One region of the Methylobacterium sp. J-043 genome, then DNA from elsewhere that is predicted to be linked to it. Evidence: riboswitches for the same ligand, from Rfam matches in the RefSeq annotation. Region 1 holds a riboswitch; each other region holds the start of a gene.
The links. Region 1 has a riboswitch for cobalamin ahead of MKK50_RS13830 (TonB-dependent siderophore receptor). Riboswitches for the same ligand answer to the same signal wherever they lie in the genome.
Positions count from the first base shown of each region.

Region 2: linked by a shared signal. The riboswitch ahead of MKK50_RS20755 (CbtB domain-containing protein) and the one ahead of MKK50_RS13830 (TonB-dependent siderophore receptor) in region 1 are both predicted to bind cobalamin.
Region 3: linked by a shared signal. The riboswitch ahead of MKK50_RS11460 (TonB-dependent receptor) and the one ahead of MKK50_RS13830 (TonB-dependent siderophore receptor) in region 1 are both predicted to bind cobalamin.
Region 4: linked by a shared signal. The riboswitch ahead of MKK50_RS19985 (TonB-dependent receptor plug domain-containing protein) and the one ahead of MKK50_RS13830 (TonB-dependent siderophore receptor) in region 1 are both predicted to bind cobalamin.

Region 1 is NZ_JAKSYB010000049.1:142,334-145,522, forward strand. It holds gene MKK50_RS13830 (TonB-dependent siderophore receptor) at 1-1,400, opposite strand, end outside; cobalamin riboswitch at 1,562-1,770, opposite strand; gene MKK50_RS13835 (DUF2778 domain-containing protein) at 2,215-3,189, shown strand, end outside.
Region 2 is NZ_JAKSYB010000063.1:588,946-592,134, reverse strand. It holds gene cobW (cobalamin biosynthesis protein CobW) at 1-391, opposite strand, end outside; gene MKK50_RS20765 (DUF1636 family protein) at 388-795, opposite strand; gene MKK50_RS20760 (CbtA family protein) at 788-1,561, opposite strand; gene MKK50_RS20755 (CbtB domain-containing protein) at 1,591-1,770, opposite strand; cobalamin riboswitch at 1,812-2,012, opposite strand; gene cobU (bifunctional adenosylcobinamide kinase/adenosylcobinamide-phosphate guanylyltransferase) at 2,079-2,612, shown strand; gene cobO (cob(I)yrinic acid a,c-diamide adenosyltransferase) at 2,612-3,189, shown strand, end outside.
Region 3 is NZ_JAKSYB010000045.1:2,263-5,451, forward strand. It holds gene MKK50_RS11460 (TonB-dependent receptor) at 1-1,341, opposite strand, end outside; cobalamin riboswitch at 1,463-1,662, opposite strand; gene MKK50_RS11465 (hypothetical protein) at 2,026-2,157, shown strand; gene MKK50_RS11470 (hypothetical protein) at 2,251-2,670, shown strand; gene MKK50_RS11475 (hypothetical protein) at 2,805-3,068, shown strand; gene ccmB (heme exporter protein CcmB) at 3,112-3,189, opposite strand, start outside.
Region 4 is NZ_JAKSYB010000063.1:431,134-434,322, forward strand. It holds gene MKK50_RS19980 (NAD(P)/FAD-dependent oxidoreductase) at 1-675, shown strand, start outside; cobalamin riboswitch at 960-1,156, shown strand; gene MKK50_RS19985 (TonB-dependent receptor plug domain-containing protein) at 1,278-3,189, shown strand, end outside.

The DNA.
Region 1 (3,189 bases):
CGCGGAATGCGCTCGCGGAACGACTGCTCGAAGAAGTCGAAGCGTACGCCGAGCAGCGCCTTCCATTCGGGCGTGAGGACGATCTGGTCCTGCGCGTAGAGGGCGGTGTTGGTGATCCGTTCGAGGTTGTTGCGTGGGATGGTGATCGGCGGCAGCGGCTGGCCGTAGCGCGGATCGTAGATGTCGATGGCGTAGGGGCTCGTGCGGAAGTTCGAGCGCAGGTAGAGCACGCGGCTATCGGTGCTCTCGCGCTCGAAGCCGAGCAGCATGGTGTGGCCGATGCCGGCGGTGTCGAAGCGCCCGACCACCTCGGCTTGGCCGATCGCCGTATCCCAGCGGTAATCGCGCACGTTGCGGTCGCGCGAGACGGTTCGGTTGTCGGCCGCGATCGCGCGGATCTCGGCGGATTCGCCCTCCAGCGTGCCGGTGTTGAAGTGGGTGGCGAGCCGCATCTGCCAATCGGCGTTGAAGCGGTGATCGACGCGGACCTGCATCGTGTTGTTGGTCTGATAGGTGCTCTGGCCCGGCTCGCCGAGGAACCGCGAGATCGGCAAGAGCCCGAGCCGCCCGTTGAGGGCGATGACGCCGCGGTCGAACACGATGCGGTTGCGCAGGAATTCGGTCTCGACGGTGATCCGCGTGTCCGGGGTGATCTGCCAGCTCAGGACGGGCGCGACGAGCAGCCGGTCGCTGTCGACGAAATCGCGGAAGCTGCCCTGGCGGCCGGCGGCGAGGTTGAAGCGGTAGGCGAGCGTGCCCTCCTCGTTGAGCGCGCCGCCGGTATCGACCGTGCCGCGGAACTGCCCGAACGAGTCCCACAACCCGCCCATCTCGACGAAGCGCTCGACGGTCGGCTGCTTGGTGATGATGTTGACAAGCCCGCCCGGATCGCTGCGCCCGAACAGCCCGCCGCCGGGGCCTTTGAGCACCTCGACGCGCTCGACGTTCTGCGCGTCGGGCGGGGGCGGCGTGCCGCGGTTGAGCGGAAAGCCGTTCTTGTAGATCTCAGAGGTTGTGACGCCGCGGATGGCGTAGCTGAACACCGACAGGCCGCCGAAATTGTTCTGTTGCGCCACGCCCGGCGTATAGTTGAAGACCCGATCGACACGGGTGGCGGCGAGATCCGTGATGACCTCGCGCGGGGCGACCGTGACGATCTGGGGCACGTCGCGCTGGGGCGTATCGGTCTTGGTGCTGCTCACCGCGCGGTCGGCGCGGTAGCCCGGCGTCGGCCCGATCAGGCCGATCGTGCCGGCCGCTGCCGTCCGCCCATCGGGCGCGCCGTTGCCGACGCCCCGGCTCCGGCTTTCGCCTTCGACCGCAAGCTCCTCCAGGGTGACCGATTCCTGCGCCCGCGCCTCCGGGCCGGTCAGGCCGGCGCAGAGCAGCGCGGCGAGCATCCAATGCGGGCGCCGGATCGGGACGTCGATGGCGTTGAGGCTCGTCCGAACTGTCACAAGGCGCGCTCTGGCTGTTCGGACGCGCGCCCGAGCGGGTGCCCGCCGGGAGCGCAGGGAACGCTCCCACCGATCAGGCACGCCGCCGGAGCACCCCGCCCGGGGGACATCGTCGCGCCAAGGCAGGTCTCCTGGCTCACGGGTCAGCGCCCCCATCTCGGCCTTCCCGGTGCAGGACACCAGTGACCGTCGGCGACGGAGGCTCGCCGCTCACAGTTGCGGGGGCAGCTTCGGCCTCGCCCGGACGGGCTTACCGAATTCCCTCTTAGCCCTCGGACATGCATCCGGGGGAACCTTGGCCGCAGCAACTTCGCTGCGATGCGGCGCAGGGTCAACATGCCGAACAATGAAATGTAACAACATCACACAGCCTGTGGCCCGCAAAGCACAAGGGTTCAGCAGCAAGTCGCGTGGCGGCTGCGCTTTCTTCATCGGCTCGAACGCGAGGACACGAGCCGATGGCGACGGTCCGATCGGCCTCGTCGTCGGCTGCCGACCGCGACGCAGCGATGGGTCGAGAGGCCGGCCCCTCACCGCCTCGTGGCGCGCAGCAGCCATCGGGAAGATGCATCGAACGATTTTCGAAGGACGGGAGCGAGCTTTAGGCAAGATTAACCAAGATCCCGTTCAATGACGAAGGCTTAAGGTTGATCCTTCCCTAATCGGCGAAGCCATCTCGTTTGTCATTCTGGCACAGATAGGCCGGGAATGACGGCGCGAGGCCGTGTGGGATCCGCGTTGTCGAGTACCGCCCGCAATGGACATCGCCGAGCTCGTCCAGAGTCGCTCCGCCCGGCCCGTCATCCGCCGTCGGCGGCGCCCGCCTGTCGCGGCGCTCGCGTTGACCGCCCTCGGCGGTCTCGCGGTCGCCGGGATGCTGCAACCGCAGGATCGGGCCGCGCCTGCCCCCGTGGAAACCGCGCAGGTCTCGGGCGAGACCGAAGGGGCGGAGATCGTGCAGGCTGCGCCCGGCGCGCTGGCCTGGATGCTCGATCCCACCCCCGTTCTCGACACCGCGTCCCGCGGGTTTGTCCCGCGGACCCCGCAGGCTTCCGCCTTCCGGGCGCCGCCCGTGTCGGAGCCTTCCGTGCCGGAGCCGGCCACGACCCTGGCTGCCCTCGCCGCGGACCAGGCCGCCGACGCCGCGCCTGCGGTCACACCGCGCCCGGCTGCGCCGACGGCCCGCCTCGCCCTCACGGTGCCGCTGCCGGTGCGGCGGCCCGACGAATTCCGCTACGAGCCGCGCACGCAGACCGCTCGGGCGGCGACGCCTCGGATCGCCGCGGCGTCCGCGGCGCGCGCCTCCACCGAGCCGACCCGCAGCGTGTTCAGCGCCGCCGTCACCGACAACCGCAACTTCCTCGAGAAGATGTTCGATCTGCCGGGCTCGGCGCCCGCGCCTGCCTCGGACAAGGCGATGGCCTATGCCGGACTCGACAGCGGTGCGGTCGATTCGGCCGCGCGGCGGCGCGTCGTGCCCGGCCCGGTCTCCGAGCCGGGGGTCGCCGTCTACGACATCAGCGCCGCCACCGTAACGCTGCCGAGCGGCGAGGTTCTGGAGGCCCATTCCGGCCTCGGCGTCGCCCAGGACAACCCGGACCACGTCCATGTCCGGATGCGCGGCGCCACCCCGCCCGGCGTCTACGACCTGCGGGAGCGCGAGGCCCTGTTCCACGGGGTGCGGGCGATCCGCCTCAACCCGGTCGGCGGCTCGGCCGCCATCCACGGGCGC
Region 2 (3,189 bases), on a different contig from region 1:
CCACGCCGTCCACGGTGACCCGCGAGCGGATCGCCGGCCACTGGAACGCCTGAACCAGGGGCTTGGGCAGGGCGAGGCCGGAGGTCTCGATCAGGATATGCTCCGGCGGCTCGGGCCGGTCGAGAAGCTTGGTCAGCGCCGGCACGAAGTCGTCGGCGACCGTGCAGCAGATGCAGCCGTTGGGCAGCTCCACCACCGAATCCTCGTTGCAGCCCTCGATGCCGCAGGCGGCGAGGAACGAGCCGTCGAAGCCGAGATCGCCGAACTCGTTGACGATGATCGCGAGCCGGCGCCCGCGGGCGTTCTCGACGGTGTGGCGCACGAGCGTCGTCTTGCCGGCCCCGAGGAAGCCGGTGACGATGGTGCAGGGAATCTTTTCGACGAGGCTCATGATGGGGTCTCCCCTCGGGCCGCCTTGAGCGGCGGGATGCGGGCCACGACGCCCTTGCGAAACGCCTCCGGCCGCTCGCGCCAGGGCACGACGCCGTCGGGGGTTTCGAGGTAGCGGCGCAGACCCGCCAGGATGGTGTGGGCGGCGGTATCGGGGTCTTCGAGCGCGTCGAAGTCGCCGTAGACGTAGGTCCAGCGGTTCGGTGAGGCGACCGCCACGGTGCAGGGCCGCTTACAGACCGAGAGGCACTCGGCCCCCTCGATCGTCAGGCCCGGCACGGGCGCGCGCCCGGCCTCCGCATGCAAGGCGGCCAGCAGCCTGGCCCCGGCGCGCGGCTCGGAGGCATCGCCCGCCGCGCGGCAGGTGGTGCAGACCGACAGGATGGCGGTGTCCGAATCAGGCATTCGCGCGGGCACCCGCCTCGCGGCCGAACAGGCCCCAGGCCCAGCCATAGGCCAGCCCGATCACCGCCCAGAACACGAAGCCGATGGCGAGCGAGCGCGCGGCGAACTGCGCGGCCGTGGCCGGCGGCACCTGCGAGGAGACCGTGTCGATCGATTGCGGCGCGCCCGCGAGATGCGGGGCGACGATGAGGACGAGGCCGCCCAGGATCGTCAGCGGCACCCGCCGCACGGCGATCAGGTAGAGGCCGAGCCCGGTCGCCACCACCGTCATCAGCCACCACGCCTGGCGCAGCACGAGCGGTGCGGCGCCCATGCCCGGCAGTTCCGGCGGCAGGCCGATGGCGGGGGCCAGCGCCACCGCGAGGAAGCCGGCGATGCCGACGACGAGGCCGCCCTGCGGGGTCGGCTCGCGGCGAAGCGCTAGCATCACCGCCGCGAGCAGCAGCGCGTAGCCGACGCCGCCGACCAGCGTCGCGAGACCGGTGAAGGCCATGCGCTGAAGGCCCGGTGCGGGCTGCCACTCGTCGGCCTTGCCGTGGTCGTGCCCGCCTTCGCCATGACTGTGCTGGGACGGCGCGTGGGCCGGTATGATCAAGGCCGCGAAGGGGGCGTCGGTTGTCGGTGTGAGGGCGGCATGCGCCCCCTCGCCCTCATAAGTCTCCGCCTGAAGGATCAGCGGGGAGGTCAGCGCGAGCTGAAGGCCCGTCGCGACGACGGACGCGAGGAAGCCGGCGACGAGCGCCGCCGACAGCAATCGAGTGATCATGGAAGGGCTTGAAGCCGCTGGAGCGCGGATCAGTGGCAGGGGAAGTTCTGCGCGTGGCGGAAATCGTGCGCCGCGTTGTGCAGCACGGTCGCCGGAGCGAAGCCTGCCACGAAGACGAGACCGAGGCCGAGGAAGGCGGCGACGAGAAGCGCGCGGGCGCCCTCGGCGGAGCGGGTGGTGGCCTGGGTCTGAAGGGTCGCAGTCGTCATCGGGTCACGGGCTCCGGCCGCCCCACCGGCGGCGTTCGAGAACAAAACTTCGCGGGACGGCAGGTCTCCTGGCTCGCGGCTGGTGTCGTGCCTGCCGCCTTCCCGGATCACCCGGTGGCTCGTGGCAGGAACTCGCCGCTTACAGTTGCGGGGGCAGCCGCGGAATCGAGGCTCTTGGAGAAACCTCTCACCGCATTCCCTTTTCACCCCGTTGCCGGGGCACCGTCACGGGCCGCTTGTAACGCGGAGCGGCCAGCCTTGCAAAGCGCCATTGCGTGAACGGACGCCCCCGGTGCAAACCGGCGGTCATGACGGAGGCTGCACCCGACCGGATGACCCTGGTGCTCGGCGGCGCGCGCTCGGGCAAGAGCGCCTATGCCGAGCGGCTGATCGAGGCCTGTCCGGCTCCCTGGCTCTACATCGCCACGGCGCAGGCCTGGGACGAGGAGATGCGCGTCCGCATCCATGAGCACCGGGCGCGGCGCTCGGGCTCCTGGCAGACCCTCGACGTGCCGACGGCCCTGCCGGAGGCGATGGCCGCCGCGACCGGGCCGGTACTGGTCGATTGCCTGACGCTCTGGCTCACCAACCTGCTGCTGGCCGAGGCCGATCTCGAAGCGGCCACCGACGCCCTGGCACGGGCCTGCGCGGCGGCGGCGGGCCCGCTGGTGCTCGTAGCCAACGAAGTCGGCCTCGGCATCGTGCCGGACAACGCGCTCGCCCGCCGCTTCCGCGATGCGGCCGGGCGGCTGCACCAGCGGTTGGCGCGCGACGCCGACCGGGTCGTGCTCACCGTCGCCGGCCTGCCGCTGACGGTCAAACCCTCACGCGAGAATCCTTGATGACCGAAGACGATACCCGCCACCGCGAAAAGATGGCCAAGCGCAAGGCGGTGCAGGACGCCGAGGTCGCCTCGAAGAAGATCGAGAAGGGCCTGCTCATCGTCCATACCGGCCCCGGCAAGGGCAAGACGACCGCCGCGCTCGGCCTCGTGCTGCGCATGCTCGGGCGCGGACACCGGGTCGGCGTGGTGCAGTTCATCAAGGGCGCCTGGGACACGGGCGAGGCCCGCGCGCTGAAAAACTTCGGCGATCAAATCGCGTGGCACGCGCTGGGCGAGGGCTTCACCTGGGAGACGCAGGACAAGGCCCGCGACATCGCCGCCTGCGCCAACGCCTGGGACACGGCCAAGACGCTGATGGCGGATTCCAGCATCCGCCTGCTCGTCCTCGACGAACTGAACATCGCCCTGCGCTACGACTACCTCGACCTCGAGGCGGTGCTCGCGGATCTGGCCGCCCGGCGCCCCGACCTCCACGTCGTGGTCACCGGCCGCAACGCCAAGCCGGCGCTCATCGAGGCCGCCGACCTCGTCACCGAGATGGGCAGCGTGAAGCACCATTTTTCCGCAGGCGTGAA
Region 3 (3,189 bases), on a different contig from region 1:
GCTCGCCCGCCCCTCCGGCGGGAAGAAGCCGGGATCGTAGTTGTTCAGGGGCACGCTCGACGGCGTTTCGGAGAAGGTGAAGTTGTTGGTGTGCCGGAAGCTTACGTGGTTCACGTCGAAGCCGGCCGAGAAGGTGTTGGCCAACCCGAAAAGGGAACCGCGGAACGTCGCGTCGAACCGATTCCCGACCTGTTCCTGGCTGTGGTAGATTTCAAGATAGTCGGAGCGGTCGACGAGGCCGGTTGTCGGGTTGAAGCGGTACTGCTCGACGTCGCGCCAATGCCGGCGGCTTTGAAGGCGGTAGGCGGTGTTGCGCACCGTCACGTCGGCCGAGGGGGTCCACTCCGTCCGGAACTGCGTCCAGTTGTCGGTCCAGGCGATCTTCGAATCGCGGACGTTGTAGTTGTTGAAGCGGATGGCGTCGGGGACACGCCCGTTCACCAGCGGCGAGCCCCAGTAGCGGGTGGGCTCCTGGTAGCCGAGATCGTGGCTGAGCGTGAAGGCCAGATCCGGATTCGCCTGGAGCGTCAGTGCGCCCGAGACCGCGAGGTTGCGGAAGTCGCCCTCCGGCGTGATCCAGCCGTCGGCACGGTTGCCGCTGACATTGAGGCGGTAGGCGAGCGACTCGCCGATCGGCCCGGTCGAGTCGACCGCCGCGCGGGCGATGCCGTCCTCACCGAGACCGAAGCGCGCGACGTTGAGCGGCGTGAACAGCGGCTTCTTCGAGACGACGTTGACGATGCCGCCGATGGCCCCGTCCCCGTAGAGAACCGAGGCCGGGCCGCGCAGCACCTCGATCCGTTCCACGTTCCACGTGTCGAACGGGAAGGTAACGGTGTTGGCGCCGACATAGAGCCGGGTGCCGTCGAACAGCGTCTGGATCGAATTCTGCCCGGCAAAACCGCGGGCGGTGAAGAAACCGAGTCCATTGCCCGGCGAGCCGAAGGCCGTGATGCCGGTGCCGTTCTGCGACACGGCTTCCAGCACGCTGGTCTGACCGCGCAGACGGATCGTCTCGCCCGAGATGATGTCGAGGCTTGCCGGTGTTTCCAGCGGCGTGAGACCGAGACGGCTCGCCGAGCGCGACGGCGTGCGCAGGTTGAGGCCGACGGGCGAGGACTGCGTCAGACTCGGCGTCCGCAGGGCCGCGGCGGCCTCCGCACCGACGGCGTCGGCCGGCGCGTTGGCAGGCAGGCCGATCCCAGTGCCGCCTTGCACCGCGATCTCATCGAGATGCGTCAGCGGTGCCTGAGCCCGAACCGGGCCGGACAGTGTGAGCGGGAGGGCGGCGACGGCGGACAGAAGAGACCAGCCGCAGGAGCGGCGGTGAAGGGGGGACATGATGGAAACGAGGCCTCGGCAGCAACGGTGGCACGTCACCGCGACCGAGGCCGATCCGCTGCGGGCCACGAGCCTTCAGCGTCTCGACACCTGCTGGGACACCCCGCCCGGCATGGCTCGCGTGTGACCACGGCTGACGGCAGGTCTCCTGGCTCACGGGTCGTTGTCCCCCATCGTCTTCCCAGGCGAGGCATGCCCAGTGACGTGGTGATGGAGGGCTCTCCGCTCACAGTTGCGGGGGCAGCCGCGGGATCTGGCTCGAAAGCCCTCCACCGCGTTCCCTTGTGATCCCTTGCGGGAACCGTCAACGGTCAAGCTATCGCCATGGCTGCGCATCGGTCAATGCGCCCGTCGCCCCGGGTTCCCCGTTGCGAGGGGCGATCCACAATCGCGGATCGGGCCTGTGCGCAGGGACGCATGACTGCCAAAAAGAAAAAAGGCCGCCCCGAAGGACGGCCCGAAGTCTAGGGAGGAAACGCCCAAGAAGGGCTGCAGGACCGCGACGCCATCGCGATCCGGCATGGCCATGATTTCTCAGGTTGCAGTGCACAAAGCAATCGCCGACGCGTCGGATCGGGCATGCATTTGTCGCATATGTTCGGCTCCGATCTCAGCAGCTCAGGCGGAGCCATTCGGCTGCCCAAGGGTTTCGGTGCTCCGAATGCCCGCTTATGGAAACCAGATATGCCCCGTTGGATGCTCGTGTTCCCCGTCGCGCTAATGATCCTTGCAGGGCTTGTTGTCTTCGCCTTCACGCTGACCGGCCCGACCGACAGCCAGAACACCCACGCTCCCGAGACCGGACAGACCCGCTGACATCGCCGATTCCCGGAATGCGCCGTCCCCTGATCGATTTCGGCCTGCAAATTGCGAAGTTTGCGCGGTCACAATCGTGCGGTGGGGTTCTCCATGCGGGTCGGACGCATTTTCATCCTGAGCGGCCTTCTGCTTCCGAGCGGCGCTCACGCACTCGAAGCGCATGCGGACGCAGCGGCCTTCGCAGCCGCGGCCCGTCACCATGTCGGTGAACGCGTCACGCTCGATCATTGCCATCTGGTGCACGCGACCGACGACGAGATCACCTGCATCGGCCTGTTGCCGGAGGATGCAGCAGGCAATATTCGCTTGGCCGGCAAGCTTCTGATCCGGGTCGCGGCCGCGGAGGCGCAAGGCCGTACACGTGCCCTCGCACTGTGCGCCGGTGGCGCTCTCGGCGAAGCCTGCGAGGTGAGCGTGGCGGGCGAGGTGTTCGATGCCTCTCCTTCGTTCGGGCTCCGCGAAGCCCATCTGATGGGACTGCGCGAAGCGACGATCTGCTGGCCTGACTGAATCCGGAGAACCGCTGCCGAGCTTGATCCTGATAGAACGGTGCTCGCGAGAACCGATGGTGAGACGACTTCCGGCGGTGGATCGGCATGAACCCTCAGGGGTCTAGTGCGTTCCAACTCCAAGGGAGTTTGCCGATGATCACACGTCTCTCGTTTGCCGCGGTTCTGGTCGCGGCCCTTGCCACATCCGCTGCCGCCCAAGGCCCGGCGCAGACGGGTACCGGTGGTGGTCCGACCTCGACCATCTACGCACCGAACACCTCGGCCGTCGGTCAGACCATGCCGCCTCCCGGGGCGGGCGGTGCGACTCGTGGCTCGGGAAATCGCGATCGCGAGACCGCCATGGAGAAGAAGAACGACAAAATCGACACCGGGATCTGCATCGGCTGCGATAAGTAGATCCGGCGAACCGGGACGCAGCCTCCCGAGAGCCGCGCCCGGTTCACTCTGACCAGCGTAGCGCGGCGGCGGCGGCTAGGGTGCCGACCACCGCCGCGATCAGGCTCAAGGCGGCCAGCAC
Region 4 (3,189 bases), on a different contig from region 1:
GTCAGCGCGCGGGCCGACAGCGTCTCCGGCGCCATCGACGATTTTTCCGTCCTGACCGGCGATGGCGAAAGCCTCGGGGCGCGCCGCCTGATCCTGAGCTATGGCGTCGCCGATCAGATGCCCGCTGTCCCGGGCTTTGCCGAAGGCTGGGGCAAGTCCATCGTGCCATGCCCCTATTGCGACGGCTTCGAAGTCGCGGGCCGGCACTGGGGCCTTGTCTGGTCCGGGCCCCAGTCGAACAACTTTGCCAAGCTGTATCGCGATTGGACCGACACGTTGACGCTCTTCGCCGACGGTCACGACATCAAGCCCGACATCCGCGCCAATCTGGCGAGCCGCAACGTACCTGTCGTGGATGGCCGGATCGTCGAGGTCGTGAATCACGGGGGCGATGCTGCCGGCGTCATTGTCGACACCGGCCTCCATGTCCCGGTCGACATCCTGTTCGCGCATCCTCGCAACAAGCCCTCGGCAAGCCTGCATGAAACACTGGGCCTCGCCACGGTCGACACGCCCGGCGGCATCGCCCTCAAGGTCGACGAGCGCCGCGAAACCAACGTGCCCGGCATCTACGCCGCCGGTGACCTCGCCACCCCCGGAATGCCCTCGGTCACCCAGGCATCATCGCAAGGTGCGATGGCGGGCATCTTCGCGCAGCAGTCGATGGTGGTTTGAGAGCGGCGGTGGATGCCGCTTAAACCCCGCTGCCCACCCGAAGCCTGTTGCCAAACTCCAGGAGTCTCGCACCGCTTCCTGCGGCCGGGTGGTGCGCGCCGCCATCCACCGCGACAGCAGCTTTCGATGCGTGCGGCCGCTCTTCTTGTGTAAGCAGACCTTCGTGAGATCGAATGCAGAGGTCCGCCAATGGCGCGAAGCCGTCGTTCAGCGGGTGGACGCTGTTCGGCACGAAGACGGAGGAAGTCCGGGCTTCGATTTCATTGACTCGACGCGCGGCCCTGAAATAACACTCGCTTGACGGTTCCCCTCGGGGATCAAAAGGGAACGCGGTGAGGGCGAAAGCTCGATGCCGCGGCTGCCCCCGCAACTGTAAGCGGCGAGCCTTCCGCCACCATGTCACTGGGCAGCCTCGCCCGGGAAGACGGTGAGAGGGCCGCGACCCGCGAGCCAGGAGACCTGCCGTCAGTCGTGGTCACACGCGAAACGCGTCGGGCGGGGTGTCCTGGCGGGTGTCGAAGCGGCGTGATCCCATCGGGACGCGAGCGCCGAGGCCTCGTTCGCGGTGACGTGCCACTGCCGTTGCCCGAGGCCCTGTCGCCGTGCCCCATCTCTGCCGATCCGCGCTTCGCGGAGCGCTGGCTTTGTCCTGCGCCCTTCCCATCCTCGCCTGCGCTCCCGCCGCGGCCCAGCAAACCGCCGCCCCCTTCGCTGCCGCCCCGGCCGGCGTCGAGACCACCCTCGACGAAATCTCGGTCGCGGCGACCGGCGTGCCGACACCGACCGCCCAGGTGGGATCGAGCGTGAGCGTGCTGACCGAGCGGACGCTCGAACAGCAGCAGCGCCGCACCGTGCCGGACGCACTTCAGCAGGTGCCGGGCCTCAACGTCGTTCAGACGGGTGGTCCCGGCGGCCAGACCTCCGTCTTCATCCGGGGCGCCAACTCCAACCACACCAAGGTGCTGATCGATGGCATCGACGCGACCGACCCGTCGAACGGCAACGGGTCGTTCGACTTCGGCCAACTCCTGACGGACGACCTCGCGCGCATCGAGGTGCTGCGCGGCCCCCAGAGCGGCCTCTACGGCTCGGACGCCATCGGCGGCGTGGTTTCCTTCACGACCAAGCGCGGCGAGGGGCCGGCGCGGGCGTCGCTGCGCCTGGAGGGCGGCTCGTTCGGGACCTTCAACCAGTCGGGTCGGATCAGCGGTGCCGAGAACGGCTTCGACTACTCGGTCTCGGTCGCCCATTTTCGGGCGGCCGCAACCCCCGTCACGCCGCCCGACCTCGTGCCGTTCGGGCGCCCGATCCATCCGAACTTCTACGACAACGAGACCGTCTCGGCGAAGTTCGGCTACCAGTTCACCGACACGTTCCGCATCAACTCGGTCACGCGCTTCATCAACTCGCGGCTGCTGCTGACGGGCGACGACTTCAGCACCTTCCCGGCGGCACCCGCGGCCTTCCGCAGCGAGGCGGCGGTCCAGCAAATCTTCACCCGCAACGAGGCCGAGTGGACGCCGTTCGCCGGCTTCCACAACATCCTCGCCATCAACTACTCGAACCTGTTCAACCGGCAGCAGGGGCCTCTCGATCCGCTGGCGACACCCGACGGGACCACGGGCTTGGGCGAACGGACACGCTTTGAGTATCGCGGCGACTATCTGCTCTCACCCGGCAACATCGTGTTGTTCGGCGCCCAGCGGGACGAGGAGAGCCTGTTCACGACCTCGCCGGGCTCCGTTCCCGACTCCTTGCGGGCGAGGAACGGCAACACCGCGGGTTACGGCGAGGTGCAGCTCACGCCGTTCGACCGCGCCTTCCTCGTCGCCAATCTCCGCCATGACGAGAACGACCAGTTCGGCCCGGCCACCACATTCCGGGTCGCGCCGAGTTACATCTTGCCGTTCACGGACACGCGCCTGAAGGGCAGCGTCGGGACGGGCTTCAAGGCGCCGACACTGAGCCAACTCTACCAGAGCTTCCCGGCGTTCAACTTCTTCGCCAACCCGAACCTCAAGCCCGAGGAGAGCCTCGGCTACGATGCGGGCTTCGAGCAGCCGCTCGGCGACCGGGTTCTGGTCGGAGCCACCTATTACCGCAACGACTTCACCAACCTCATCAACACCAACGCGAGCTTCACCTCGAACGAGAACGTCGGCAAGGCCGTATCCTACGGCGCGGAGGCGTTCGCCTCGGTCCGGTTCTCGGAGACGCTGTCGGGCCGCGTCGATTACACCAACACGGTCACCAAGAACGAGATCACCAACCAGGAGCTTCTGCGCCGACCGCGACACAAGGGCAGCGCCACAGCGTTCTGGAACCCTTCGCCGGGCCTGAGCTTCAGCGGCACGGTGATCGTGCTCGGTTCCTTCGTCGACGGCAACCGGGACTTCTCCGTCCCACGCCTGAAGAACCCTGGCTTCACCCTCGTCAACCTCGCGGTCAACTACGATGTCAGCGAGACGGTCAGCGTGTTCGGGCGCATCGATAACCTGTTCGACCGTCGCTACG